Regions from separate parts of the Schumannella sp. GW821-FHT10F01 genome, predicted to be linked through region 1. Evidence: predicted binding sites of a transcription regulator. Region 1 holds the regulator's gene; the other holds the start of a gene.
What was found. The regulator LexA, encoded in region 1, represses DNA repair genes until DNA is damaged. The targets are predictions, from matches to a motif close to TCGAACANNTGTTCGA.
Positions count from the first base shown of each region.

Region 2: AC1RSJ_RS04910 (Rv2578c family radical SAM protein) is a predicted target of LexA. The motif match lies at 9,236-9,251, and genes of this name have one in related genera.

Region 1 is NZ_JBXASM010000006.1:55,074-69,549, reverse strand. Features, by position in the region: gene metH (methionine synthase) at 1-417, opposite strand, end outside; gene metE (5-methyltetrahydropteroyltriglutamate--homocysteine S-methyltransferase) at 630-2,948, shown strand; gene AC1RSJ_RS08685 (DUF4184 family protein) at 3,122-3,937, shown strand; gene lexA (transcriptional repressor LexA) at 4,006-4,689, opposite strand; gene AC1RSJ_RS08675 (LysM peptidoglycan-binding domain-containing protein) at 5,017-5,445, shown strand; gene AC1RSJ_RS08670 (histidinol-phosphate transaminase) at 5,499-6,629, shown strand; gene hisB (imidazoleglycerol-phosphate dehydratase HisB) at 6,639-7,238, shown strand; gene hisH (imidazole glycerol phosphate synthase subunit HisH) at 7,238-7,870, shown strand; gene priA (bifunctional 1-(5-phosphoribosyl)-5-((5-phosphoribosylamino)methylideneamino)imidazole-4-carboxamide isomerase/phosphoribosylanthranilate isomerase PriA) at 7,867-8,604, shown strand; gene AC1RSJ_RS08650 (SseB family protein) at 8,601-9,374, shown strand; gene AC1RSJ_RS08645 (DUF1844 domain-containing protein) at 9,391-9,732, opposite strand; gene infC (translation initiation factor IF-3) at 10,062-10,676, shown strand; gene rpmI (50S ribosomal protein L35) at 10,669-10,863, shown strand; gene rplT (50S ribosomal protein L20) at 10,894-11,283, shown strand; gene AC1RSJ_RS08625 (TrmH family RNA methyltransferase) at 11,370-12,194, shown strand; gene pheS (phenylalanine--tRNA ligase subunit alpha) at 12,225-13,280, shown strand; gene pheT (phenylalanine--tRNA ligase subunit beta) at 13,280-14,476, shown strand, end outside.
Region 2 is NZ_JBXASM010000003.1:6,344-20,819, reverse strand. Features, by position in the region: gene AC1RSJ_RS04950 (DNA polymerase III subunit gamma and tau) at 1-1,740, shown strand, start outside; gene recR (recombination mediator RecR) at 1,740-2,336, shown strand; gene AC1RSJ_RS04940 (PaaI family thioesterase) at 2,427-2,936, opposite strand; gene AC1RSJ_RS04935 (aspartate kinase) at 3,066-4,331, shown strand; gene AC1RSJ_RS04930 (aspartate-semialdehyde dehydrogenase) at 4,361-5,425, shown strand; gene AC1RSJ_RS04925 (malate:quinone oxidoreductase) at 5,492-6,997, shown strand; gene AC1RSJ_RS04920 (ATP-binding cassette domain-containing protein) at 7,168-8,823, shown strand; gene AC1RSJ_RS04915 (hypothetical protein) at 8,820-9,074, shown strand; gene AC1RSJ_RS04910 (Rv2578c family radical SAM protein) at 9,260-10,360, shown strand; gene AC1RSJ_RS04905 (response regulator transcription factor) at 10,399-11,082, shown strand; gene AC1RSJ_RS04900 (thymidine kinase) at 11,085-11,750, shown strand; gene AC1RSJ_RS04895 (Type 1 glutamine amidotransferase-like domain-containing protein) at 11,777-12,454, opposite strand; tRNA gene AC1RSJ_RS04890 (tRNA-Pro) at 12,563-12,639, opposite strand; gene AC1RSJ_RS04885 (metallophosphoesterase) at 12,663-13,625, opposite strand; gene AC1RSJ_RS04880 (transglycosylase domain-containing protein) at 13,657-14,476, opposite strand, start outside.

The DNA.
Region 1 (14,476 bases):
CGAGCCGAGCACCCAGCGCATCCGGCCGTCGCGCGCCTCGAACGACTCGGCGGTGCGGCGGGCGATCGCGGCGCCGGCCTCCGCGAGCTCCTCGATGCGGTCCTCGATGCCGTAGTCGGACAGGTTCGACCAGTTCGCGCCGAACGTGTTCGTCTCGATCGCGTCGATGCCGGTCTCGAGGTAGGTGCTGTGCACGTCCGCGACGATGTCGGGGCGGGTGACGTTGAGGATCTCGTTGCAGCCCTCGTGGTGCTGGAAGTCCTCAATGCTCGGCTCGACGGCCTGCAGCATCGTGCCCATGGCGCCGTCGGCGATGACGACGCGGGAGCGGACGGCGTCGAGGAGCGCCTGCGACCGCTCCGGACGGGGCACGCCCTCGATGTCGAGCGGGGAGCGGGAGACGAGCGTCGGGGGCACCCGCATAGGGTAGCCGCGGCCCGCTCCGGATGCTCGGCGGCGGGCCTCCGGCGGGCCGGCGGCCGGCCTCCCGCGGGCCTCCGGCGGCCGCTGAAACCGGGCGTCATCTTCGACGCGCGGCGGGGCGCCTCGCTACGGTGGAACGGTCGTCCGACGGGCGGCAGGACCGAAGCCGAGCCCGGCATGCGTCCCTCACGCGATTCGAGGAGACCATGACCGAGACACCCGTGTTCCCTGCCGGCACCATCCTGGGCTACCCGCGACTGGGCCGCCGCCGCGAGCTCAAGCGCGCGGTCGAGTCCTTCTGGGCCGGCCGCATCGACGCCGAGGCCCTCGAGGCCGAGGCCGCCGGGCTCCGCACCGCCACCCGCACGCGGCTCGCCGCCCTCGGCCTGGGCCGCGGCGACTCGGCGATCCCGGAGTCGTTCAGCTTCTACGACCAGGTGCTCGACGCCGCCGTGACCGTCGGGGCCATCCCGGCGCGGTTCGCCGACCTGGCGGACGACGAGGGCCGCGTCGACCTCGCCGGCTACTTCACGCTCGCGCGTGGCGAGGGGGAGCGTCCGCCGCTCGAGATGACGAAATGGTTCGACTCGAACTACCACTACCTGGTGCCCGAGATCGGACCCGGCACGGCGTTCCGGCTCGCCTCCGACCGCCTCGTGGAGCAGGTGCGCGAGGCCCATGCGGAGGGCCTGGTCACCCGGCCCGTCATCGTCGGCCCCGTCACCCTGCTCGCGCTCGCGAAGGCGGAGGACGGCGCCCCCGAGGGCTTCGACCCGCTGTCGCGGCTCGCGGACCTGCTGCCCGTCTACCGCGAGCTGCTCGGGCGACTCGCGGAGGCCGGCGCCCGATGGGTGCAGCTCGACGAGCCGGCGCTCGTGAGCGAGTCGCTCCCGGCGTCGTCCGAGGCCCTGCGGGACGCCGCCCGGACGGCGTACGCCGCGCTCGGCGCGGACCGTCCGCTCGGCATCCTCGTCGCGGCGCCCTACGCGGCCCTCGACGCGGCGCTGCCGGTGCTCGCCGACGCGCCGATCGACGCGATCGCACTCGACCTGGTCCGCGGCGCGGTGCCGTCGGGCATCACCACCGACAAGGTGCTGGTCGGCGGCGTGATCGACGGCCACAACATCTGGCGCGGCGACCTGGCGGGCGCGTTCTCGCGTCTCGAGGAGCTGCGCGCCGTGTCGCCGTCCATCGCCGCCGGCACGTCGACGAGCCTGTTCCACACCCCGCACGACGTGGAGGACGAGCCGCAGCTCGACCCGCGGCTGCGGTCGTGGCTCGCGTTCGCCGACCAGAAGGTCGAGCAGGTCGCCGTGCTGGCCCGCGGGCTCGTCGATGGCCGGGACGCGATCGCGGCCGAGCTCGACGCCGCGGCCGCGGCGCTCGAGGACCGGCTGTCGGCCCCCGGCGTGCGCGACGGGGCGGTGCGGCAGCGCGCCGCTACCCTCGCCGAGGCCGATCGCACTCGCGGCGACGCCGCCGCACGGCGCACGGCCCAGGAGGCCGCGCTCGGCCTGCCGCTGCTGCCCACGACGACGATCGGGTCCTTCCCGCAGACCGGCGACATCCGGCGCGAGCGGGCGCGGTTCGCCGCCGGGCAGATCACCGACGACGAGTACACCGGCTTCCTCCGCGACGAGATCCGCCGCGTCGTCGACCTCCAGGAGCGGATCGGGCTCGACGTGCTCGTGCACGGCGAGCCGGAGCGCAACGACATGGTGCAGTACTTCGCCGAGCACCTCGACGGCTTCGCGGTGACGCGGAACGGCTGGGTGCAGTCGTACGGCTCGCGCGCGACGCGGCCGTCGATCCTCTGGGGCGACGTGTCGCGGCCCGCGCCGATCACGGTCGAGTGGTCGGTGTTCACGCAGAGCCTCACGGCGAAGCCGGTGAAGGGCATGCTGACGGGACCGGTGACAATCCTCGCCTGGTCGTTCGTGCGCGACGACCAGCCGCTCGGCGACACGGCCGATCAGGTAGCCCTCGCGCTGCGCGACGAGATCGCCGACCTCGAGTCCGCCGGCATCCGGATCGTGCAGGTCGACGAGCCGGCGCTGCGGGAGCTGCTGCCGCTCAAGGCCGCGGACCAGCCGGCCTACCTGGACTGGTCGGTCGGCTCGTTCCGGCTCGCCACGGCCGGGGTCGCGGACGCGACGCAGATCCACACGCACCTCTGCTACTCCGAGTTCGGCGTGGTCATCGACGCGATCGACGGCCTCGATGCCGACGTCACCTCGATCGAGGCGGCGCGCTCGCGGATGGACGTGGTGCGGGATCTCGAGCGCAGCGGCTTCTCCCGCGGCATCGGACCGGGCGTCTACGACATCCACTCGCCCCGCGTGCCGGGCGTCGACGAGGTGACCGAGCTGCTCGAGACCGCCCTCACGGGCGTGCCGCGCACGCTGCTCTGGGTGAACCCGGACTGCGGGCTCAAGACCCGCGGCTACGACGAGACGGTCGCCTCGCTCGAGAACGTGGTCGCCGCGACCCTGCGCGTGCGGGGGCGGGTGGCCGCGGGGGTCTGAGCCGGGAGTGCCGGGCCGGGCGTGCGGACCGGTCGCGCCGGCTCGCGGGCATACAGGCGAGCGGCCCCCGCCCGGCATGCAGGCGAGCGACCCGCTCGGCACGCAGGAGACGCACGGCGGATGTCCGTCGCGCGGCTGATCCGGACGCGCCCGCCCGCTCCCGATACTGAGCCGTGCCCTTCACCCCGAGCCACGCGGCCGCGGCGCTGCCGTTCCTCCGCACGCCGCTGCCCGCCGCGGCGCTGGTGCTCGGCACGATGGCGCCGGACCTCCCGTACTACGCGCCGCTCGGCGTGCCGCGCGGGCTGACCCACTCGCTGCTCGGCGCCGTCACGGTCGATCCGCTCATCGCCCTCGCAGCGCTCGCGCTCTGGTGGGGGGTGCTGCGCGCGCCCGTCGTCGACCTCGCACCCGACGCGCTGCGCGAGCGGATGCCGCCCCGGCCCGTACTCGGACGCGGACGCACGGCGCTCGGCACCGCGGTCCGCACGGCGCTCCTCGCGCTCGCGGCCGCGCTGATCGGGATCGCGACCCATCTCGCGTGGGACTGGTTCACGCATCCGGACGGGCTCGCGACGGTCCTCCCGCTCTGGAGCACACGGCTCGGGCCGCTCGAGCTCTCCCGCTGGCTGCAGCACGCGTCGACGGTCGCGGGACTCGTCGTGCTCGCCGTCTGGGCGGCGCGCTGGATGCGGTGCACGGCACCGGAGCCGCGCCCCGCGACGACACCGCCCCGGCTGCGGCACGCGGCGCGGGCGGCCGTCGCCGGCACGTGGGTGCTGCTCGCGGCCGGCGTCTGGGCGGCCGGGATACTCGGCGGCGCGGGTCCGCTCACGCCGTCGCTCGTATTCCGGGTCGCCGTCGTGTCGATCGGCGGCGCCGTCGCGCTGGCGGTGCTCCTGTGCCTGGCGTGGCACGTGGTCCGGCGCCGCGAGGCACGACGAGTCGGGCCGACGAGCGAGCCGTCGACCGGGGCGACGAGTGCATAGTCGAGCACGACGACGAATGCCGCGTCGGCGGTCCGGCCGTCGACGCCGGGCGCGGGGGAGACCTCCGGCTAGACGGCGCGGAGGATCGCGACGACCTTGCCGAGCACCTCGGCCTGGTCGCCGAGGATCGGCTCGAACGCCGTGTTGCGGGGCAGCAGCCAGGTGTGGCCGTCGCGCTGCCGGAACACCTTGACGGTCGCCTCGCCGTCGAGCATGGCGGCGACGATCTCGCCGTTCTCGGCCGTGTTCTGCGTGCGCACGACGACCCAGTCGCCGTCGCAGATGGCGGCGTCGATCATCGACTCGCCCGACACCTTGAGCATGAAGAGCTCGCCCTTGCCGACCAGCTGGCGGGGGAGCGGGAAGACCTCCTCGACCTGCTGCTCCGCGGTGATCGGCACGCCGGCGGCGATGCGGCCGACGAGCGGCACCATCGCGGCGTCGCCGACCGGGGGCGCGGAGTCGGCGGGGGACTCGGAGCCGGGCAGGTCGATGAGCACTTCGAGCGCACGGGGCCGCTTCGGGTCGCGGCGGAGGTAGCCGCTGAGCTCGAGCTGGTTGAGCTGGTGCGTGACGCTGGAGAGAGACGACAGGCCGACGGCGTCGCCGATCTCGCGCATGCTCGGCGGATACCCCTGGCGCGCGACGGAGAGCTGGATCGCCTCCAGGATCGCCAGCTGCTTCTCGCTGAGGCTGCGTCGGCGGCGCGTGCCGCCGGCCGCTGACGGTCCGCTCGTGGGCTGGTCGCTCATGCGCGTCTCCCGATGTCGGTGGCATCTGGTGATGTGTGTCCAGACATTCGGAACTGTATCCGGTCCAGGGTGTCGTACCAAACATCCGTTCGAGTGTGTCGCGATGTCGGTGGATGCCGATATCCCTGTTTCCGAGGGCGGAACCGGCGGATCGGCCGGAGCGGAGCCGCAGAGCAGAAGGGGTTGAACATGCGTTCGATAGAAGATACATTCGAAACACAGGTTCGACCCGGCACTCCCGGCCGAGTGCCGGGCGGACCTGTCCAGACCATCGCACGCACACGCACGAGCACCATCTCCCCCGACATCAGCAGCCAGGAGGCAGCCATGAGCGCCATCGCCATCGGAACCGGGATCCGCCGCACCGCCGCCCCTGCCCGCCCGGTGCGGCGTCCGGTCTCCACTGCCGCGACCTCGTCGACCGCGACGGGTCCGCGCCTGCGGATCACGCGCCGCGGCCGTGCCGTCGTCGCCGTGCTCATCGCCACGCCGCTCGCGTTCGGCGCCGTGGTCGTCGGGCTCGGCCAGGCCGCCGCAGCCGACCAGGCCGGCCCGCACGCCGCCTCGTCCGCGACCGGCGACTTCGCCTACGTGACCGTGCAGCCGGGGGACACCCTCTGGACGATCGCGGGCGACGTCGCTCCCGGAGCCGACCGCCGCGTCGTCGTCGACCGGATCGTCGACCTGAACCAGCTCGCGTCCGGCGACCTCCGCGCCGGCGAGCGGATCGCCGTCCCGACCGACCTGGGTCGCTGAGCCCGCTCGCGGCTAGCACCGGTCGACCCCCTGCCGCTCGGTAGGCTCGGCGGGTGAGTCCGCTCTCCGATCTCCCGATCCGCGACGACCTCCGCGGGCAGACGCCGTACGGCGCACCGCAGCAGCCGGTCCGCTACGCGCTCAACGTCAACGAGAACACGCACCCGGTGCCGGAGGATGTGGCCCGCTCGGTCGTCGAGGCCGTCGCCGGCGCGATCCTCACGATCAACCGGTACCCGGACCGCGAGTTCACGCTGCTCCGCGAGCACCTCGCGTCGTATCTGTCGACCGCAGGCGGTCCCGGCTCGGGCGTCGAGCCGCAGTACGTCGATCCGGCGCAGGTCTGGGCGGCGAACGGCTCGAACGAGGTGATCCAGCACATCCTCCAGGCGTTCGGGGGCCCCGGCCGCTCGGTGCTCGGCTTCCCGCCGACCTATTCGATGCACCCGATCATCGCCGCGGGCACGGGCACCCGGTGGGTTCCGGCGGAGCGCGACGCCCGGTACGCGATCTCGCCCGAGACGGCCGTCGCGGCGATCGAGCGCGAGCGTCCGGACCTCGTGTTCTTCTGCGCCCCGAACAACCCGACCGGCACGGCGCTGGCGCTCGAGACCATCGCGGCCGCCTACGACGCGACCGGCGGCATGGTCATGGTCGACGAGGCCTACGCCGAGTTCATGCCCGAGGGCACCCCGACGGCGCTGACCCTGCTGCCCGGCCGCGAGCGGCTGCTCGTGTCGCGCACCATGAGCAAGGCCTTCGCCTTCGCGGGCGGCCGCGTCGGCTACCTCGTCGCCGATCCGGCCGCGATCGACGCGCTCCGGCTCGTCCGGCTGCCCTACCACCTGTCGGCGCTGACGCAGGCGGCGGCGGTGGCCGCGCTCCAGCACGCGCCCGAGATGCTCGCGATGGTCGGCGACATCCGGGGCCAGCGCGACCGGCTGCTCGGCGAGCTCGCCGAGCTCGGCTACTCGCCGTACGACAGCCACGCGAACTTCGTGCTGTTCGGCGGGGTCGACGATCCGCACGCGACCTTCGAGGCGCTGCTCGAGCGCGACATCCTCGTGCGCGACGTCGGCATCCCGAACGCCCTCCGCGTCACGGCCGGCACCGAGGCGGAGACCACCTGGTTCCTCGAGTCCCTGCGGGCGCTCGGGCCCGGGGGCGCGCCCGCGCGCAAGTAGGCTGAGCGCATGAGCCGCAGCGCCTCCCTCACCCGCTCCACGAGCGAGTCGAGCATCGAGCTGAGCATCGACCTCGACGGCACGGGCACGTCCGACATCTCGACGTCGGTGCCGTTCTTCGACCACCTGCTCACGGCGTTCGCGAAGCACTCGCTCGTCGACCTGACGGTGCGCGCGACGGGCGACACCGACATCGACGTGCACCACACGGTCGAGGACACCGGCATCGTGCTCGGGCAGGCGATCCGCCAGGCCCTCGGCGACAAGTCGGGCATCGGCCGCTACGGCGACGCGCTCGTGCCGCTCGACGACGCCCTCGCGCAGGCGGTCGTCGACGTGTCCGGACGCCCGTACCTCGTGCACGGCGGCGAACCGGAGGGGTTCGCGCTGCACCTCATCGGCGGCCACTTCACCGGCTCGATGGTGCGGCACGTCTTCGAGGCGATCGCGTTCAACGGCGGCCTGACCGTGCATGTGAACCTGCTCGCGGGCCGCGACCCGCACCACATCGCCGAGGCCGAGTTCAAGGCGTTCGCGCGTGCGTTCCGGGCCGCGGTGGAGCCGGATGCGCGCGTGCGCGGCATCCCGTCGACGAAGGGCGCGCTGTAGTGGCGCGTCCGTCCGTCGTGGTGCTCGACTACGGATCCGGCAACGTCCACTCCGCGGTCAAGGCGCTCGAGCTGGCCGGCGCCGACGTGGAGCTCACCGCCGACCGCGCCGCGGTGATGGAGGCCGGCGGACTGCTCGTGCCGGGCGTCGGCGCCTTCGCCGCGGTCATGGGCGCGCTGCGCGCGGTGCACGGCGACGAGCTCGTCGACCGCCGGCTCGCCGGCGGCCGCCCGGTGCTCGGCATCTGCGTCGGCATGCAGGTGCTGTTCGAGCGCGGCATCGAGCGCGGCACCGACACCGAGGGCCTCGGAGAATGGCCCGGCGTGGTCGACCGCCTCGACGCGCCGGTGCTGCCGCACATGGGCTGGAACACCGTCAGCGCCGACGCGGACAGCGTCCTGTTCGACGGCATCGCCGACGAGCGCTTCTACTTCGTGCACTCCTACGCCGCGCGCGAGTGGACGCTGGAGCCGGACGCGCGCCGCGCGGCGCCGACCGTCACCTGGGCCGACCACGGCGGGCCGTTCGTCGCGGCCGTCGAGAACGGCCCGCTCGCGGCCACGCAGTTCCACCCCGAGAAGTCCGGCGCCGCCGGCATCCGCCTGCTGACGAACTGGATCCGATCGCTGTGACCGACCGCCTCATCCTCCTGCCCGCCGTCGACGTGGCCGACGGCCAGGCCGTGCGCCTCACCCAGGGCGCGGCGGGGTCCGAGACCTCCTACGGCGACCCGGCCGACGCCGCCGCGGAGTGGGTCGAGCAGGGCGCGGAGTGGATCCACCTCGTCGACCTCGACGCGGCGTTCGGCCGCGGCGACAACCGCGCCGTGATCCGCCGCGTGATCGACCGCATCCCGGAGGGCGTCAGCATCGAGCTCTCCGGCGGCATCCGCGACGACGCGTCGCTCGAGGCCGCGCTCGCGACCGGCGCCCGCCGCGTCAACCTCGGCACGGCCGCGCTCGAGGACCCGGAGTGGGCCGACCGCGTCGCCCGCGACTACGGCGACCGCGTCGCCGTCGGGCTCGACGTGCGCGGCGAGACGCTCGCCGCCCGCGGCTGGACCCGGGAGGGCGGCAACATCTGGGAGGTGCTCGCGCGCCTCGAGGCCGCCGGCTGCGCCCGCTACGTCGTGACGGATGTCGCCCGCGACGGCATGCTCAACGGCCCGAACCTCGAGCTGCTGACCGCGATGACGGAGCGCACCGGCAAGCCGGTGATCGCCTCCGGCGGCGTCTCGAGCCTCGACGACCTGCGCGCGCTGCGCGACCTCGTGCCGCTCGGGGTCGAGGGCGCCATCGTCGGCAAGGCCCTCTACGCCGGCGCGTTCACGCTGGCCGAGGCGCTGGAGGTCGCCGGCCGGCCGTGAGCTCGGAGGCCGGAGGTGCGGACAGCGCCGGCACGCCGTGGGCGGGCCGGCGGTTCGAGCCGAACCCGGCCGCCGGCGACGACGGGAAGCCGGATCCGCGCCTGATCGAGGCCCTGCGCCGGTTCCGCGCGCACGAGCTCGCGCAGCAGGACGTGCTCGAGGCGCTCCGGGGCGCGCGCCTGCTCGTGCCGCTGCTCGCAGAGCGCGGCGACGAGGGCATCGGGCCCGCGGGCCACCTCGTCGACAAGACCCAGGAGCTCTCGATCGTCACGGTGTCCGGGCCGGACGGCCGACGGGTGCTGCCGGCGTTCAGCGGGGTCGAGACGCTCGCCGCCTGGAATCCCGCGGCGCGGCCCATCCCGGTGGAGGCGCGGCGGGTCGCCCTCGCGGCCGCGGGGGAGGGCACCGACCTCGTCGTGCTCGACCCGACCTCGCCGACCGAGTTCGCCGTCCGCCGCCCGGCGCTCCGCGCGCTCGCGCTCGGCGAGCACTGGGTGCCCGCGGTCGACGACCCGCGCGTCGCCGCCGCCGTGGACCGCGACGTCGCGGACGAGCTCGACGTGCTCGCCGCGCGTGTCACGGCTGGCGACCCGGAGGCGCGCCTCGCGGGCCCGGAGATCGTCGTCGTGCTCGCGCTGCGCGCCGGTCTCGACGCGGAGCGGATCGCCGCGATCACGCGCCGGCTCGGCGCGCGCTGGGCCGAGGACGCCGCGCTCACCGAGGCGGTCGACTCGATCGCCCTGCGCCTCGTCCCGGCCGAGGAGAGCTGACTGAGGCGGGTCCGGTCTAGGTGACCGGCCCCGTCCACTTCTCGCCGGGGCCCTTGCCGATCGGGTCCGGGTGCGACGACGCCTCGCGGAACGCGAGCTGCACCGAGCGGAGGCCGTCGCGCAGCGCGCGGGCGTGGTGGTCGCCGAGCGACGGCGCCGCGGCTGTGACGAGTCCGGCGAGGGCGTCGATGAGCTTGCGGGCCTCGTCGAGGTCGAGTGCGGCGTCGCCCTCCTCCGCGAGCCCGCATTTCACGGCGGCGGCGCTGAGCAGGTGGATCGCGACGGTGTTGATCACCTCGACCGCGGGCACCTCGCCGATGTCGCGCACCTCGCCGTCGACCGCCGGCACCCCGTCCATGGCCTCGTCGTAGGAGAATCGCTGGGACCCGGAGTCGCTCACCGCTCCAGCCTAGGCGAGCGCGGCCTGCCGGATCCGCCGCCCGTCTGCTATCCTCGACAGGTTCTCGGGGCACGCCTGTCCCGGGTCCGCAAGAGGAGAGATCCCACCCGTCGGCCGTCCAGGTCGCCGAGGTCGTTCGCACTCCGCCCGGCACGCACCACCGCCGGGCAGCCAGGGTGCAGTGGCGGTTCGTTCCGCGGCGTCCCTCCTCTCGTGTCAGTCAGACCGAGTAACAGGAGCAACGCATCAGCGATCCCAGAACGAACGACCGCATCCGAGTCCCCGAGGTGCGCCTCGTCGGACCCAACGGGGAGCAGGTCGGCGTCGTCCGCATCGAGCAGGCGCTCAAGCTGGCGCAGGAGGCCGACCTCGATCTCGTCGAGGTGGCCCCGAACTCGCGCCCGCCGGTCGTCAAGATCATGGACTACGGCAAGTTCAAGTACGAGGCGGCGCAGAAGGCCAAGGAGGCTCGTCGCAACCAGGCGAACACCATCCTCAAGGAGGTGCGCTTCCGCCTGAAGATCGACAAGCACGACTACGAGACCAAGCTCAAGCGCGCGGAGGGCTTCCTCCAGGGCGGCGACAAGGTCAAGGCGATGATCCTGTTCCGCGGCCGTGAGCAGTCGCGTCCCGAGCAGGGCGTGCGGCTGCTGCAGCGCTTCGCCGAGGACGTCTCGGAGTTCGGCACCGTCGAGTCGCGGCCCGTCCAGGACGGCCGCAACATGGTGATGATCATCGGTCCGCTGAAGAGCAAGGTCGACGCGAAGGCCGAGGCCAACGCGAAGCGCGCCGCGAACCGCGCGCGCCCCACGAACGAGGCCGGCACCCCGGTCGAGACCACGGCAGACGCTGCCGCACCGGCGGCAGACGCCGCCGTCCAGACGAAGGAAGAGAATGCCTAAGCAGAAGACGCACTCCGGTGCGAAGAAGCGCTTCAAGATCACCGGCACCGGCAAGGTCAAGAAGCAGGGCTCGGGCATGCGCCACCACCTCGAGCACAAGTCGTCGCGCGTGACCCGCCGCCAGAACCGCGACGTCATCATCGCGCCCGGCGAGGCGAAGATCATCAAGCGCCTCCTCGGCAAGTGATCCGGCCCGGAACGAAGAAGGACTAGAGAAATGGCAAGAGTCAAGCGGGCCGTCAACGCCCACAAGAAGCGCCGGGTCATCCTGGAGCGCGCCGAGGGCTACCGCGGTCAGCGGTCGCGCCTCTACCGCAAGGCCAAGGAGCAGGTCACCCACTCCCTCGTCTACGCGTACCGCGACCGTCACGCGAAGAAGGGCGAGTTCCGTCGCCTGTGGATCCAGCGCATCAACGCCGCGTCGCGCGCCAACGGCCTCACCTACAACCGGCTCATCCAGGGCCTGGCCCTGGCCGGCGTCGAGGTGGACCGTCGCATCCTGGCCGACCTCGCCGTGAACGACGCCGCGACGTTCGCCACGATCGTCGAGACGGCCAAGAAGGCCCTGCCGGCCGACGTCAACGCGAAGGTCCAGCCGGTCGCCTGACCTGCTCGGCCTGTGACGGCGCGCATCCCGAACGGGGGTGCGCGCCGTTTCCGTTTCGGACGCGCTTTCTCGTTACGCTGTGCGCCATGATCGACAATCCGCGGTCTCCGCGGGTTCGCGCGGTGGCCAAGCTGGCCAAGCGCGCCGCCCGAGCCGACACGGGACTGTTCCTCATCGAGGGGCGCCAGGCCGTGTCGGAGGCGCTGCAGTACCACCCGGACGTGCTCGTCGAGCTCTTCGCGACGCGCGCCGCGGTGGAGCGGCACCCCGATCTCGTCGCCGGCGCCGCCCGCGCGGGGCTCGAGGTGAAGCACGTCACCGAGCAGGTGCTCGAGGCGATGGCCGACACCGTCACGCCGCAGGGCGTCGTCGCCACCGGCCGCCACTTCACGACCTCGCTCGCCGACCTCGTCGCCACCCGACCGCGGCTCGTCGCCGTTCTCGAGGAGGTTCGCGACCCCGGCAACGCCGGCACCATCATCCGGGCCGCGGATGCCGCCGGCGCGGACGCCGTCGTGCTGACCGGCCGCAGCGTCGACATCTACAACCCGAAGGTCGTCCGCTCGACCACCGGCTCGATCTTCCACCTGCCCTTCGCGCAGGACGTCGAGCTGGCCGAGGCGCTCGACGCGCTGCGCTCGGTGGGCATCCGGGTGCTCGCGGCCGACATCGACGGGGTGGACCTGCTCGACGTGCGGGCCGCGGGCGAGCTCGACGGACCGACCGCCTGGCTGTTCGGCAACGAGGCGCACGGCCTGCCCGACGAGCAGATCGCGCTCGCCGACCGCAGCGTGCGGGTGCCGATCTACGGCCACGCGGAGTCGATGAACCTCGCCACCGCCGCGTCGGTCTGTCTCTACGAGTCCGCCTTCGCGCAGCGCGCGCGGCTGCTGCAGGCCGTCGGCGAGTAGTCGAGCGCTCCGCCGGTAGGCTCGTCTACCGTGTCCGAGACCCCCGACTCCACCCCGGAGATCACCGAGCAGTCGGTCGCCGACGCGGTCGACGCCGCGCTCGCCGCGATCGCGACGGCCTCCGATTCCGCGACGCTGAAGGCGGCCCGCAGCGCGCACACCGCCGAGGGCTCGCCGCTCGCGCGGCTCAACGCCGCCATCCGCGACCTGCCCGGCGACCGGAAGGCCGCCGCGGGCAAGCTCGTCGGCCAGGCCCGCGGACGGGTGAACCAGGCGCTCGCCGACCAGGAGGCGGTCGTGCTCGTCGCGGAGGAGACCGCCCGCCTCGCGCGCGAGACGATCGACGTCACGGCGCTGCCGTCGCGGCGACGCGAGGGAGCCCGGCATCCGCTCGGCCTGCTCATGGACCGGATGGCCGACATCTTCACCGGCATGGGGTGGGAGATCGGCGAGGGCCCGGAGCTCGAGCACGAGTGGTTCATCTTCGACGCGCTGAACACCGACCCCGACCACCCGGCCCGCTCCGACCAGGACACCCTCTACATCGCGCCCACCGAACGCCACCTCGCGCTGCGCAGTCACACCTCGACCGTGCAGATCCGCTCGCTGCTCTCGCGCGAGCTGCCGGTCTACGTCGTCGCGCCCGGCAAGGTGTTCCGCCGAGACGAGCTCGACGCGACGCACACGCCGGTGTTCCACCAGATCGAGGGCATCGCCATCGACAAGGGGCTCACGATGGCGCACCTCCGCGGCACGCTCGAGCACCTCGCCCGTGCGATGTTCGGCGCCGGCGCGCAGATCCGGCTGCGCCCGAACTTCTTCCCGTTCACCGAGCCGAGCGCCGAGATGGACGTCTGGCAGCCGAACGCCAAGGGCGGCGCACGGTGGGTCGAGTGGGGCGGCTGCGGCATGGTCGACCCGAACGTGCTCCGGTCGGCTGGCGTCGACCCGGAGGTCTACCAGGGCTTCGCGTTCGGCATGGGCATCGAGCGGACCCTGCAGTTCCGCAACGACGACCTCAACGACATGCGCGACATGGTCGAGGGCGACATCCGCTTCTCGCAGCAGTTCGGAATGGGAGTCTGATGCGCGTCCCGATCAGCTGGCTGGGCGACTGGGTCGACCTGCCCGAGGACATCTCGCTGGAGTCGCTCCACGCCGCGCTCGTGAAGGTGGGGTTCGAGGAGGAGGACGTGCACGTCTTCGACCTCACCGGCCCGATCGTCGTCGGGCAGGTGCTGTCGGCCGAGCCCGAGCCGCAGTCGAACGGCAAGACCATCAACTGGTGCCAGGTCGACGTCGGCGAGGCCGAGCCGCGCGGCATCGTCTGCGGCGCGCACAACTTCGGCGCCGGCGACAAGGTCGTGGTGACCCTGCCGGGCGCCGTGCTGCCCGGCCCGTTCCCGATCGCGGCCCGCAAGACCTACGGCCATGTCTCCGACGGCATGATCGCCTCCGCGCGCGAGCTCGGGATGGGCGAGGAGCACGACGGCATCCTGCGCCTGGCCGACCTCGGCATCGACGCGGAGGTCGGCGCCGACGCGATCCCGCTGCTCGGCCTCGATGATGCCGCCGTCGACATCAACGTGACCCCGGATCGCGCCTACGCGCTCTCGATCCGCGGCGTCGCCCGCGAGTACTCGCACTCCACCGGGGCGTCGTACCGCGATCCGGCCGCCGCGATCACGCTGCCCGCCGCGGCGCCGGCCGGCCTCCCGCTCTCGCTCGAGGACGACGCGCCGATCCGCGGACGCGAGGGCGCGATCCGCGGCACCCTCCGCGTCGTCCGGGGGATCGACGGCCACCGCCCGACCCCGCCGTGGCTGCGCTCGCGCCTGCTGCTGGCGGGCGTGCGCTCCGTGTCGCTGCCGGTCGACGTCACGAACTACGTGATGCTCGAGCTCGGCCAGCCGATCCACGGCTTCGACCTGGCGAAGGTCGCGGGCGGCATCACGCTCCGCCGCGCGCGGCCGGGGGAGAGCATCCGCACGCTCGACGACAAGGACCGCGCGCTCGACGCGGAGGACATGGTCGTCGCCGACGAGTCCGGACCGCTGGCGCTCGGCGGTGTCATGGGCGGCGCGGCCACCGAGATGAGCGTCGACACGGTCGACGTGCTCATCGAGGCGGTGTGCTGGGAGCCGGTCTCCGTCTCCCGCAGCTCCCGTCGCCACAAGCTGTTCAGCGAGGCGTCGAAGCGGCTCGAGCGCGGGGTCGACCCGGCCCTCGCGCCGATCGCGGCGCAGCGCGTGGTCGACCTGCTCGTCGAGCTCGCCGGCGGT
Region 2 (14,476 bases), on a different contig from region 1:
GGCGGATCGGTGCGCGACACGCTGTCGCTGCTCGACCAGCTCATCGCGGGCTCGGAGGACGGCGTCGTCGGCTACGAGCGCGCCGTCGCCCTGCTCGGCTACACGCCCGCCGCCCTGCTCGACGAGGTGGTGGACGCCGTCGGTGCCGCCGACGCCCCGGCCGCCTTCGCCGCCGTCGACCGCGTCGTGCAGACCGGCCAGGACCCGCGCCGCTTCGTGGAGGACCTGCTCGAGCGGCTCCGCGATCTCATCGTGGTCGGCGCGACGGGCGGCGACGCGGGTGCGGTGCTCCGCGGTGTGCCGCAGGACGAGCTCGACCGGATGTCGCAGCAGGCGACCTCCTTCGGCCAGGCGGAGCTCTCCCGCGCCGCCGACGCCGTCAACGCCGCGCTGACCGAGATGACCGGCGCGACCTCGCCGCGGCTCCACCTCGAGCTCATGCTCGCCCGCCTGCTCGTGCCCGCCGCGGACGCGACCGGCCGCGGCGCCCTCGCGCGCGTGGAGCGGCTCGAGCGCCGTGTCGGTATCGATGCGCCCGCCGGTGCATCCGCGCCGCCGTCCGGGGCGCCCGCTCCGGCGTCCGGCGCATCGGCGCCGGGTCGGAGCGCACCTCCGGCGCCCGCCGCGACGGCGTCGTCCGCACCGGCACCGGCTCCGGCACCGGCTCCGCTCCCCGAGGAGGCCCGCCAGAGCCGTCTCGAGCGGTCGCCCGCGGCACCGGCGAGTGCGACGAAGGCGGCACCCGAGGACTCGGCGGCACCCGCCGCATCCGCCCCGGACGCACCCGCCCCGCCCGCGGCAGCGCCCGCCGCCGAGCCGCGCCGTGCGGAGCGTCCCGAGGCGCCCGCCGCCGTCGGACCGCTGAGCCTGCAGCAGGTGCGCGACGCCTGGCCCGAGGTCATCGAGGCCGTCTCGCGCACGAGCCGCAAGTCGTGGATGGCCGTCTCGACCTCGCAGGCCCGCGAGCTGCGCGAGGACGTGCTCACCGTGACGTTCCCGAGCGCCGCCGACGTGTCCGCGTTCAAGACCGCGCAGCCCGGCTCCGACAGCGCGAGCGAGCACCTCCGCGCCGCGATCCTCGAGGTGCTCGGCACCCGCGTGAAGTTCATCGCCCGGCCCGACGGCCCGGCCGCGGCCCGTGCGGCCGCGGCGCCCGCACCCGCGGCGCCTCCCGAGCCCGCGGCGTCGGACGCCGGCGGCTGGTACGTCGCGCCGATCCCGGACGGCGCGTCCGCCTCCGCCGACTCGGCGTCCGGGGCCACGCCCGACGGGGGCTCCGCGAGCGCCCCGGATGACGGCCCCGCCGCCTGGAAGGCCCCGCTCTCGGATCCCGCGCCGGCCGCGGCGACGCCTGCCCCGGCGACCGCGACACCGCAGGCCGGTGCGGCGGCTTCCTCCGCTGCGCCCGAGCCCGACGTCGCCGACGACGAGGAGCCGCCGGACGACGAGTACCCGCCGGACGACCCGGACGGCGCCCCCGCGGCGCCCGCCGCTGTGCCGACCGGCTCCCCGGCCCGCACCGCGCCGAGCGCCGCGGCCGCCGCGCCGACGACCCGTCCGGCACCGGCCGCCCGCACCGCCCCCGCGCCGACCACGCGACCCTCACGCTCCGCCGCGCCCGCGTCCAGCCGCTACGGCGAGGCCGTCGTGCGCGAGCTGCTCAATGCGAGCTTCCTCGAGGAGACGACAGTCGCGCCCCGCGTGCGCCCTGAGCCCTCGAGCCCCGAGTCGGAGGGCTGATGTACGAGGGGATCGTGCAGGAGCTCATCGACGAGCTCGGGCGCCTGCCCGGCGTCGGCCCGAAGTCCGCGCAGCGCATCGCGTTCTACATCGTGCAGACGGAGACCTACGACCCGACGCGGCTCAGCACCGTGCTCGCCGACGTGCGCGACAAGGTGCGCTTCTGCCAGCGCTGCGGCAACGTCGCCGAGGGCGAGCTGTGCTCGATCTGCCGCGATCCGCGCCGCCGGCAGGACGTCATCTGCGTCGTCGAGGAGGCGAAGGACGTCGTCGCCATCGAGCGCACCCGCGAGTTCCGGGGGCTGTACCACGTGCTCGGCGGCGCGATCAGCCCGATCGACGGCATCGGGCCCGACGAGCTGCGCATCACCCAGCTCGTGAAGCGGCTCGCCGACGGCGAGGTGACCGAGGTCATCCTCGCCACCGACCCGAACCTCGAGGGGGAGGCGACCGCCACGTACCTGAGCCGGCTGCTCATCGCCCCGGGGCTGACGGTGTCGCGGCTCGCGTCGGGGCTGCCGGTCGGCGGCGACCTCGAGTACGCCGACGAGGTCACGCTCGGCCGAGCCTTCGAGGGCCGCCGCGCGGTCGACTGACCCCGCTCCTTCGAGAGCCGCAGCGCGGCCGACTGACCCGCACGTCCGTCCCGGCAGTCGACTGACCCGCGCTCCCTTCCGGATCGAGCCTCAGCCCGCGGCGCCGTCCAGGGGGATGACGAGCAGCGAGCTCGTGGCCGTCGCGATGAGCCGGCCGGCCTCGTCCTCGACCGTCGCCTCGGCGAACATGACGCGGCGCCCGGGCTTCACGACCCGGCCGCGGCAGGTCAGCCGGCCCATCCCCGGTTGCGCGCCGCGGAGGTACTGCACCGAGAGGTCGATCGAGGTGTAGCCGACCCCGGCCGGCAGCAGCGACTGCACGGCGCAGCCGGTCGCCGAGTCGAGGATCGTGCAGAGCACCCCGCCGTGCACGGCGCCGATCGGATTGAGATGGAACTCCTGGGGCCGCACGGTGAAGACCGCCGTGCCCTCGGCGACCTCGCCGAGCTCGAAGTCCATGAGCCGCACGATCGGCGGCGGGGGCAGCTCGCCGCGGCTCATCGCCAGCAGGAACTCGAGTCCGGTCATCCCGCGGGAGGCCGCGAGCGGGGGAGCGGGATCCTCCCAGTCGAAGGTGCGCGTGCGGAGCGGATCGGTCATGCGCCGATCCTGCGACGCCGGCGCGCCGTGCGCGCGGATCTGCACGAACCCTCCAACGGCGGCGCACGGAGGGGCCTCCGCCGCTCGATAGGATCGACCCATCCCGTCCCGCACCATCGGAGTACCGCCGTGGCCCTCATCGTGCAGAAGTTCGGCGGCTCGTCCGTCGCGAACGCCGAGAGCATCAAGCGCGTCGCGAAGCGCATCGTCGAGACGCGCCGTGCGGGCAACGACGTCGTCGTCGCGGTCAGCGCGATGGGCGACACGACCGACGAGCTCATCGATCTCGCCCACGAGGTGACGCCGCTGCCGGATCCGCGCGAGATGGACATGCTGCTCACCACCGGCGAGCGCATCTCGATGGCGCTGCTCGCGATGGCTATCAAGAGCATGGGCCACGAGGCGCGCAGCTACACCGGCAGTCAGGCCGGAATGATCACCGACGCCCAGCACGGCGCCGCCCGCATCGTCGACGTCACCCCGGTGCGCGTGCGCGAGGCGCTCGATGAGGGCGCGATCGCGATCGTCGCCGGCTTCCAGGGCTTCAACCGCGACTCCCGCGACATCACCACGCTCGGCCGCGGCGGATCGGACACCACCGCCGTCGCGCTCGCCGCGGCGCTCGGCGCGGACGTCTGCGAGATCTACACGGACGTCGACGGCGTCTACACCGCCGACCCGCGCATCGTGCCGCGGGCTCACAAGATCTCCGCGATCACGAGCGAGGAGATGCTCGAGCTCGCGGCGGCCGGCGCGAAGGTGCTCTACATCCGCGCCGTCGAGTACGCCCGCCGGCACGGCGTGACACTGCACGTGCGCAGCAGCTTCAACAACCACGAGGGCACGATCGTCAGGAACGGCCCCGAAGGAGACAACGTGGAAGAGCCGATCATCACCGGCGTGGCCGGCGACCTCACCGAGGCGAAGATCACCGTCGTCGGCGTGCCCGACGTGCCCGGCAAGGCCGCCGAGATCTTCACGATCGTGGCGAAGACCGGCGCGAACATCGACATGATCGTGCAGAACGTGTCGGCCGCCGCCACCGGCCGCACCGACATCTCCTTCACGCTGCCGAAGTCCGACGGCCAGAAGGTGCTCACCGCCCTGACCGGCGAGAAGGGCGTGGTCGGCTTCGAGTCGCTGCAGTACGACGACCAGATCGGCAAGCTCAGCGTGGTCGGCGCCGGCATGCGCACGAACGCCGGCGTGAGCGCGCAGCTGTTCACGGCCCTCTCGGATGCCGGCATCAACATCGAGATGATCTCCACCAGCGAGATCCGCATCTCCGTCGTCACGCGGGCCGACACGCTCGCGCAGGCCTCGCGGGTCGTGCACACGGCATTCGGGCTCGACGCGGACGACGTCGCCGTCGTCCACGCCGGCACCGGCCGGTAGCCCTCCGCACGCGCCGGTAGACTCCGGCCATGAGTTCGAACGGCATCCGCCTCGGCGTCGTCGGCGCCACCGGCCAGGTCGGCGCAGTCGTGCGCCGCCTCCTCGAGGAGCGCGACTTCCCGGTCGCCGAGATCCGCTTCTTCGCGTCGGCCCGCAGCGCCGGCACGACGCTGCCCTGGAAGGGCGGCGAGATCGTCGTCGAGGACGCCGCCACCGCCGACCCGTCCGGACTCGACGTCGCCATCTTCTCGGCGGGCGCCACGATGTCGAAGGTGCAGGCGCCCCGCTTCGCCGAGGCGGGCGTGCTCGTCGTCGACAACTCGAGCGCCTGGCGGATGGACCCCGACGTGCCGCTCGTCGTCAGCGAGGTGAACCCGCACGCGCTCGACGAGGCCGTCAAGGGCATCGTCGCGAACCCGAACTGCACCACGATGGCCGCGATGCCGGTGCTCAAGGTGCTCGACGCCGAGGCCGGACTGACCCGCCTCATCGTGAGCACCTACCAGGCGGTCTCCGGCGCCGGCCTCGCCGGCGGCCGCGAGCTGCTCGCCGAGGCGGAGGCCGCGGTCGCGCAGGACGCGCTCGCGCTCGTGCAGGACGGTTCGGCCGTCGACTTCCCGGCCGCCGAGGCGTTCCCGGAGACCATCGCGTTCAACGTCATCCCGCACGCCGGCGACTTCCTCGGCGACGAGCCGGACGCCGAGACGGTCGAGGAGGCGAAGCTGCGCAACGAGTCGCGCAAGATCCTCGAGCTGCCGGACCTGCCGGTGAGCGGCACGTGCGTGCGCGTGCCCGTCTTCACGGGCCACTCGCTCTCGATCAACGCCGAGTTCGCCCGCGAGCTCAGCCCGGAACGCGCGCGCGAGCTGCTCGCGTCGGCGCCGGGCGTGCAGCTCGAGGACGTGCCGACGCCGCTCAAGGCGGCCGGCGCCGACCCGAGCCTGGTGGGCCGCATCCGCCGCGATGAGGGCGCCCCCGAGGGCCGTGGCCTCGCGCTGTTCATCAGCAACGACAACCTCCGCAAGGGCGCCGCGCTCAACGCGGTGCAGATCGCGGAACTCGTCGCGCAGCGGCTCGGCGCGCCCGTCGCCTGAGCCGCCCGGCCCGGGTCCCTGAGCCGGTCGAAGGGCCGTCGGCTCCGCGCCGCCGTCCGGAATAGGATGGGGGACGTGAGTGAGCCGATCGACGTCGCCCTGATCGGCGGGGGGATCATGAGCGCCACGCTCGGAACCCTGCTGAAGCAGCTCGAGCCCGGCTGGAGCATCTCCGTCTACGAGGCGCTCGGCGACGTCGCGGTCGAGAGCTCGAACCCGTGGAACAACGCGGGCACCGGCCACTCCGCCCTCTGCGAGCTGAACTACACGCCGCAGAAGGCCGACGGCTCGATCGACATCGCGCAGGCCGTCAAGGTCAATGAGCAGTTCCAGGTGTCCCGCCAGTTCTGGGCGCACCTCGTCGACCAGGGTCTGCTGCCGGACCCGTCGCGCTTCCTCAGCACCGTGCCGCACATGAGCTTCGTCTGGGGCGCCGACAACGTCGAATACCTCCGCAAGCGGTTCGAGGCGCTGCGCGACCACCCGCTGTTCGCCGGCATGGAGTTCAGCGACGACGCCCGCGTCATCCGCTCCTGGGCGCCGCTGCTCATCCCCGGCCGGGCGAAGAGCCAGCCGATCGCCGCCACCCGCTTCGCCGACGGCACGGATGTCGACTTCGGATCGCTCACCCGCATCCTGCTCGGCGGCCTCACCGACCGCGGCGCGAAGCTGAAGACCGAGCACCGCGTGATCGGGCTGAAGCGGCGGAACGGGCTCTGGCACCTCCGCCTCCGCCACGAGATCGGCGGCACGCCGGTCACCGTGGCGGCGCGGTTCGTGTTCGTGGGCGCCGGCGGCGGCGCGCTCAACCTGCTGCAGAAGGCCGGCATCCCCGAGATCCGCGGCTACGGGGGCTTCCCGATCAGCGGCGAGTTCCTGCGCACCGACGACCCGGAGGTCGTGGCGAAGCACTCGGCGAAGGTCTACGGCAAGGCGGCCGTCGGCTCGCCCCCGATGTCGGTGCCCCACCTCGACACCCGCGTCGTCGACGGCACCCCGAGCCTGCTGTTCGGGCCCTACGCCGGGTTCTCGACCAAGTACCTCAAGCACGGGTCGCTGCTCGACCTGTTCCAGGCGCTGCGTCCCGGCAACATCTCCACGTTCCTCGGTGCGGGACTGAAGAACCTCGACCTCGTGAAGTACCTGGTCAGCCAGCTGCTCGCGAGCCGCGAGGACAAGCTCGACGCGCTGCGCGAGTTCGCTCCGCACATCGAGCCCGCGGACTGGCGGCTCATCACGGCCGGCCAGCGCGTGCAGGTCATGAAGAAGGGCCCGGACGGCAAGGCCGTCATCCAGTTCGGCACCGAGGTCGTCAGCGGGGCCGACGGCTCCATCGCCGGCCTGCTCGGCGCCTCGCCCGGAGCGTCGACGGCCGTGCCGATCATGCTCTCGCTCGTCGAGCGCTGCTTCCCGGACCGCATGGACGCCTGGCGCCCGCGCATCCTCGAGATGGTGCCGACCTACGGCACGCAGCTCTCGGACGACCCGGCCGTCGCGGCGCGGGTGCAGGGCGAGACCGCCCGCGTGCTCGGCATCGGGTCACAGGCGATCTCGGCTCCCGAGAACGCCTGATCAGGGCCGGTATTCCGCACGCGGAATACGAACCGATCCGGCGCCGGGGGTTGACTCCTCCGACGAGCGGTGCCTAGAGTCACTCCCCGTGTGGATCTGACTCCTTCTCCCTCCCCGCGTCCGAGGCGTAGCCCGGCGGGGTCTTCTGCGGATCGAAGGACACCCCTGCATTGCGAGAAACGACCACGGTCGTCGTGCGCGCCGACGCCATCAGCCATTCCTACGGAGATCGCCGCGTGCTCCGCGATCTCTCCCTCACGGTCTCACCGGGCCGCCGCGTCGGCCTGATCGGCGAGAACGGGGCCGGCAAGTCGACGCTGCTGCGCCTGCTCGCCGGCGTCGAGTCGCCGGACAGCGGTGCCGTCACCGCGCCGACGCGCACCGGGCTGCTCTGGCAGGAGGTGCAGGTCGCGCCGGACGCCGTGCTCGGCGACATCGTCGAGCGCGAGCTCGCGCCGCTGCGGGCGCTCGAGCGCGAGCTGAAGGCCTCAGCACTCGCGATCGGGTCGGACCCGTCCGCCGACGACCGGTACGCCCGGGCGCTCGACGAGGCCGAACGGGTCGATCTCTGGAGCATCGACGCGCGCCGCGACGAGCTGCTCGACGGGCTGGGGGTCGGCGGGCTGCCGCTCGACCGCCCGGTCACGGAGGTCTCCGGCGGCCAGCGCTCCCGGGTCGCGCTGGCGGCGCTGCTGCTCGCCCGCCCGGACGCGCTGCTGCTCGACGAGCCGACCAACCACCTCGACGATGCCGCGGTCGCCTTCCTGACGACGCAGCTCCGCGCCTGGCGCGGGGCGATGATCTTCGCCAGCCACGACCGCGCGCTCCTCGACGAGGTGGCGACCGAGCTGCTCGACATCGACCCGTCGGCACGCGGCGGGGCGACCCGCTACGGCGCCGGAGCGGCCGGGACCGGCGCCTTCACGGAGTACCTCGCCGCGAAGGCCGCCGAACGCGCCCGCTGGGAGCAGCGCTTCGCCGAGGAGGGCGCCGAGCTGGCACGGCTCGACCGCTCGGTCGCCGTCACGGCGCGGGCGATCGAGAACGACCGCCCGCCGCGCGACAACGACAAGTTCCTGCACGACTTCAAGGGCGGCCGGATCGCGAAGCAGGTGTCGCGGCGCGTCCGCAACGCGGAGGGGCGGCGCGACGAGCTGCTCGAGTCGCGCGTGGACGCCCCGCCGCCGGTGCTCGCGTTCGCCGGCATCCCGTCCGGCGCGCAGGTGCTCGAGGACGAGGAGGCGCTGCTCCGTCTCGACGGCGTGCGCGTCGCGGGGCGGCTCGAGGTGCCCTCGCTCGCGATCGGGCCGGAGGATCGCCTGCTCGTGACCGGCGCGAACGGCGCGGGCAAGTCCACCCTGCTGTCGGTGCTCGCGGGCACGCTCCCCGCAGACGGCACCGTGCGGCGCCGCCGCGGCCTCCGGGTCGGGCTGCTCAGCCAGGACGTGCGCTGGGAGCGCCCGGATGCCACGCCCCGGGCGCTGTGGGAGCGCCGCGTCGGCTCGGCGCGGGCCGCGACGCTGCCCCTGGCCGATCTCGGCCTGCTCGCCGAGCCGGACCTCGACCGAGCCGTCGGGACCCTGTCGATCGGGCAGCAGCGCCGCATGGCGCTCGCGCTCGTGGTGGCGAAGCCGCCGCACGTGTTCCTGCTCGACGAGCCGACCAACCACCTGTCGCTGCGTCTCGCCTCGGAGCTCGAGGACGCGCTCGGCACCTACCCCGGAGCGGTCGTGATCGCCAGCCACGACCGCTGGCTCCGGGCCCGCTGGCACGGACAGGAGCTCGCGCTGGAGCGCGGGCGCATCATCCAGGAGGTGGCGGCATGACCGCGGCAGAGAACAGCACGGGCGGATCGGGCGCGGGTCAGGGCTTCGGGCTCGGAAGGAAGGCCCCGGACCCGGAGCAGGACCTCACGGCTCGGCGCCGCCTCGGGGGCGAGGAGGCCGTGCGGCTCCCTGGCGCCGACGGCGCCCCGCCCTCGGTGAGCGCGACCGGTCCGGCGCAGCCGGCCCACGACATCCGTCCGCAGAAGTCGGCGCCCCCGCCGCGTCGGATCGTCGCCCCGCGCCCTCGCTGACCGCCCTGGCGCCGGGCCCGCTCCGGGCCCGGCGCGGTCCGGCAGGGTCCGCCCGACCTGTTCCAATGCTGCGCATCGGCACGAGTGCGAGACGATGTTCCGCGTCATCCGTGACGATGCGCAGCATTGTTCGGAGAAGGGCATGCTGCCTTGCGTGCGGATCGAACGTGTGTTCGAATGTCGGCATGCGGTGGAGCGGACAGGAGCTGACGTCCGAATCGGATGCCGCCCTGCCCGGGCTCGCCCGGCTGAGCAATCTCGTGCGATCCACGACGACGCCGGAATTCGCGGGCGTCGTGTTCCACGAGGTGCTCGCGAAGAGCGCGCTCAACCACGTGCCGACCGCGGAGGCGCTGCCGTTCGGCTGGACGATCAATCCCTACCGGGGCTGCACGCACGCGTGCACGTTCTGCTTCGCCCGCAACACCCACACCTATCTCGACCTCGACGCGGGCGCCGATTTCGACAACCAGATCGTGGTCAAGGTGAACATCGCCGAGGTGCTCCAGCGTGAGCTCGCCCGGCCGTCGTGGGCCCGCCCGCCCGTCGCGCTCGGCACCAACACCGACCCGTACCAGCGCGCGGAGGGCCGCTACCGCCTCATGCCCGGCATCACCGCGGCGCTCGCCGCGTCGGGCACGCCGTTCAGCATCCTCACGAAGGGCACCCTGCTGCGCCGGGACCTGCCGATCCTGCAGGCCGCGGCCGAGCACGTGCCGGTCGATCTCGCCATGTCGATCGCCGTCTTCGACCCGGAGCTGCAGAAGTCCGTCGAGCCGGGGGCGCCGAGCGCCGACGCCCGGCTCGCCACGATCTCCGCGGCCCGGGAGGCGGGCTTCGCGCCCGCCGTGTTCCTCATGCCGGTGCTGCCCTACCTCACCGACAGCCGCGCCCACCTCGACGCGGCGCTGGCCCGGATCGCGGAGGCCGGCGCCGCGAGCGTCGCCTACTCCGCGCTGCACCTGCGCCCCGGCGCCCGCGAGTGGTACCTCTCCTGGCTGGAGCGGGAGCATCCGGACCTCGTCGGCCGGTACGCGGACATGTACCGCGGCACCGCGTACGCGCCGAAGGACTACCGGCGCTGGCTGGCCGAGCGCATCCGCCCGCTGCTGCGCCGGCACGGGCTCGACCGCACCCGCACGGAGCCCGCGACCGGGGCCATCCGGAGCCGCGGGCACGATGCCGCGACGACGGGCCGCGCGGGGGCCCGGCTCACCGGCGACGGACTGCTCGCCGCCGAGCTCACCCCCGCGGCGGCGGGCGCCCTGCAGCCGACGCTGTTCTGACCCGTCCGCTGCGGCCCGATGCCCAATACAGTTGATCCATGACAGCGGTGGACGGCAGGACCGCGGGCGGGCTCGCCCCGCGTGCTCCCGTCCGCCTGGCCATCCTCGACGACCACGAGGTGCTGCTCGACGCCCTCACCAGCTGGATCGAGACGAACGCCCCGGACTTCGACGTCGTGGTGTGCGCGCCGACCTGGCTGCAGCTCGTGCACAGCCCGCACTTCCCGACCGACCTCGTGTTCCTCGACCTCCAGCTCAGCGAGCCGGTGTCGATCGAGGCGCGCGTGCGCACCTGCCGCGCGGCCGGGGCGAAGGTCGTGGTGCTGACCAGCATCGACACCCGCGAGGCGCGCGAGCGCTCCCTCGCGGCCGGCGCCGCCGAGTTCCTCACGAAGGCCATGCCGATGGCCGAGGTGATGAACGCCGCGCGCCGGGTCATGGGCATCGAGTCCGGGGGCCTGGCGCAGAAGCAGTGGCGTCCGCTGCCGACCGGCGCGGTCGTCGACGCCCGCCCGAAGCTGAGTCCGGGCGAGGAGGAGGCGCTGCGCCTCTACGTCGCCGGCAACAGCACGGCCGAGGTGGCGCGCCACATGAACGTGCAGTACGAGACGGCGAAGACCTACCTGCGGCGCGTGCGCGAGAAGTACGCCCGCGTGAATCGACCGGCGGGAAAGAAGGCGGAGCTCATCCGCCGGGCCGCCGAGGACGGATATCTCCAGTAACGATGGCGAAGCTCTACTTCCGCTACGGGGCGATGAACAGCGGCAAGTCGACGGCGCTGCTCCAGGCGGCGTTCAACTACGAGGAGCGCGGGCAGCAGGTGCTGCTCGCGAAGCCGGAGGTCGACACGAAGGGGGAGTCGTCGATCGTCTCCCGCCTCGGGGTGTCGCGCCCGGTCGACTTCGTGATCTCGCCGGACGCCGTCGTGCTCGAGGAGTTCGCCGCCCGCCGGCGCGACATCATCACGAGCACCGGCCGCGACCTCAGCTGCCTGCTCGTGGACGAGGCGCAGTTCCTCAGCGAGGAGCAGGTGGACGACCTGCTGCGCATCGCGATCCTCGAGGGCGTGCCGGTGCTCGCCTACGGCATCCGCACCGACTTCCAGACGGTCGCCTTCCCGGGCAGCCGGCGCCTGCTCGAGGTGTCGCACTCGCTCGAGGAGCTCAAGACGATCTGCCGCTGCGGCCGCAAGGCGATCTTCAACGCCCGCGTCGTCGACGGCCGGTTCGTGTTCGACGGCGACCAGGTCGCGATCGACCAGGGCTCGGTCACCTACCAGTCGCTCTGCGGCCAGTGCTACCTCGACGAGAGCGACGGCGTGCTCAACAACGGCTGGCGCCCGCGCATCGACTTCTCGTACCGGTCGGCTCCCGACGCCGACTTCATGTAGGCCCGGCCGATCCCGCCACCCCGCCCTCAGCGGTCGAGCCGCCGCCAGGTGCCCTCGGAGACCACCTCGACCTCGCCGCCGACCACGCTGAGGGCCGTCGCGTCGTCGATCACGTACGCGGGCACGTCGATGAGCTGGAACCAGCGCTCGGCGGTGGCCATCGTGTTCGAGGGCAGGTGGGGGTTGTCGAGGTGCGGGAAGATCGCCTCGTCGATCAGCCCGAGCGTCGCGTCGCGCTCGATTCCGCCGTCCTCGGGCGGTATCCAGCTCATGAAAGGACGCCCGATCCGCGGCGTCATCACCATGCTGCCGGCGCTGACGCCGACCCAGACCGTGTCGTCGAGCTCGGGGAGCAGGTCGGCGAGGCCGGAGCGCCGCATCCAGTAGGCGAGGTAGATCGCGTCGCCGCCGTGCGAGAGCAGCGCGTCGGCGCTCCGCACGGCCTCCACCCAGTGCTCGCGCTCGATCGAGGGCAGCGCGGTGAGCTCGAGCAGGCCGATCGACTTCCAGCCCACCTGGGTCAGCGGTCCGTCGGGCTGCCCGACCACGTTGAGGTAGCCCTGCTCGACGCCGTTCGGCTGCGGATGGCCGGCGGTCGGGATGTACAGCGCCGTGGCCTCGTCGATCGGCTTGCCGAGCAGCCGGACCAGGGCGTCGCGGATCGTGTCGTTCTGGATGCCGCCGGAGGTGAGCAGGAGTCTCATGCCCGGGATGCTACCGAGGAGCCCTGACGCGCCGGCGCCCGCGGTCGGCGAGGCGACACGCCCCGGGAACGGGAAGAGGGACCGCCGCTGCCGGCGATCCCTCTGTGCTGGTCGGGGTAACAGGATTTGAACCTGCGGCCTCGTCGTCCCGAACGACGCGCGCTACCAAACTGCGCCATACCCCGGTGCTGCCGCGGACGGCAACCTGTCAAGGATAGCCGATGTCGGCGGCGGTCAGGGTCACGACCACCGCCTCCGGCGGCACCCCGAAGCGGACGGGCGCGTAGATCGACGTGCCGAGCCCCGCGGAGACCTCGAGGAAGGCGCTCGCGCGTCCGTGCGCCCACACGCTGAGCCCGCTGGCCTGCGACAGCGGCAGGTCGCAGTTCGCCACGAGGGCGGGACGGCCGGGGATCGTTACCTGGCCGCCGTGGGTGTGGCCGGCGAAGATCAGCTCGGCGCCCTGGGTGACGAGCGCGTCGAGCACCCGGCGGTACGGGGCGTGGGTGACGCCGATGCTCAGCACCGGGCCGTCGTCGTCCGACCACTCGACGCCCTCGCGGAGCTCCTCGACGGCGCCCGGCAGGCGGTCGAGCCGGGCCCACCCCGCGTGCGCGTCGCCGGTGCCGAAGAACTCGATGCGCGTGCCGCGCACCTCCATCGCGCGGGCGGCGTTGTTGAGGTCGAGCCAGCCGAGCCGCTCGGTGAGGAAGCGGTCGAGGCCCGCGGTGTCGAGGTCCTTCGGCCGCACCGTGCGGGCCCGTCTCGTGTCGAAGTAGGCGAACGGGTTCTTCGGCACCGGGCCGTAGTAGTCGTTCGAGCCGTGCGCGAAGACGCCGGCGGCACCCGAGAACGGCTCGAGCGCGTAGCGGATCGCGTCGAGCGCGTCGCGCTGGCCGAAGTTGTCGCCGGTGTCGACCACGAGGTCCGGCTCGTAGATCGCGAGCGAGCGGATGAACTCCTGCTTGCTCCGCTGCCACGGCGCCATGTGCAGATCACTGAGGTGCAGGATGGTGATGTCGCGCGACCCGGGCTCGAGCACCGGCAGCACCTCGTGACGCACGGTCCAGCGGGTGCGCTCGACGAGCACGCCGTAGGCGAGCGCGGCGGCGCCCGCCACCGCGGTGGTGGCGAGCGCGGCGCCGGCCGCGCGGCCGAGCGCGGGGCTCACGCGGAGACTCCGTCGCTCGTCACGGCGCGGCTCAATTGCACTTGAACTTCTGCACGGTCAGCGTGATCTGCTGCGACTTGCTCGTGATCACACCGCCCGCCGGATCTTGGGCTACCACCTTGTTGTTGGCGGCATCCGTGGGCGCGCCGGCCTCCTGGCAGGTCTGCTGGATGCTGCTGAAGCCGGCCGTCTGCAGCTGGGACTGCGCGTCCTGGTACGAGAGGTTCTTGCCGCTCGACACGTCGGGCACGCTGACGCCCTGCCCGTCGCTGGTGAAGACGGTCACCGTCGTGCCCTTCGCCACCGAGCTGCCGGACGGCGGGTCCGTCGACACGATGGAGCCCGCGGGCTTCGTCGAGGGCACCGTGCCGCCGTCCGCGTAGGTGAGGTCGGCCGCCTCGATCTTCGACTGGGCGTCCGCGAGCGAGAGCCCGGAGACATCCGGCACGATCGTCGGCTTGCCGGTCAGCATCGACGGGTCGGCCTTTGCCAGCGCGACGCCCTTGTGCGTCTTGTCGACCGCCGTGCCGACCGCCTTGAAGAGCTTGTGGCGGATCAGCGCGGCCTGCGTGCCCTTGACGGAGATCTTGCGCAGGTTCTGGGTGCCCTGGATGTTGCCGACCCAGACCGCGGTCGACGCGGCCGAGGACGAGCCGACGGTCCAGGTGTGGATCGCGTCGTCGGTGGTACCCGTCTTGCCGAGGTAGTCGGTGCCGTCGTTCGGGTTCGACCCGCCGACCTGCGCGGTGCCGCCGGAGGAGAAGACCGCCTGCATCGCGTAGGAGGTGGCGTCGGCCACCTTCGAGTCGATCGCCTGCGTGCACTCCTGCTGCTGGCCCGGGAGCTCGGTG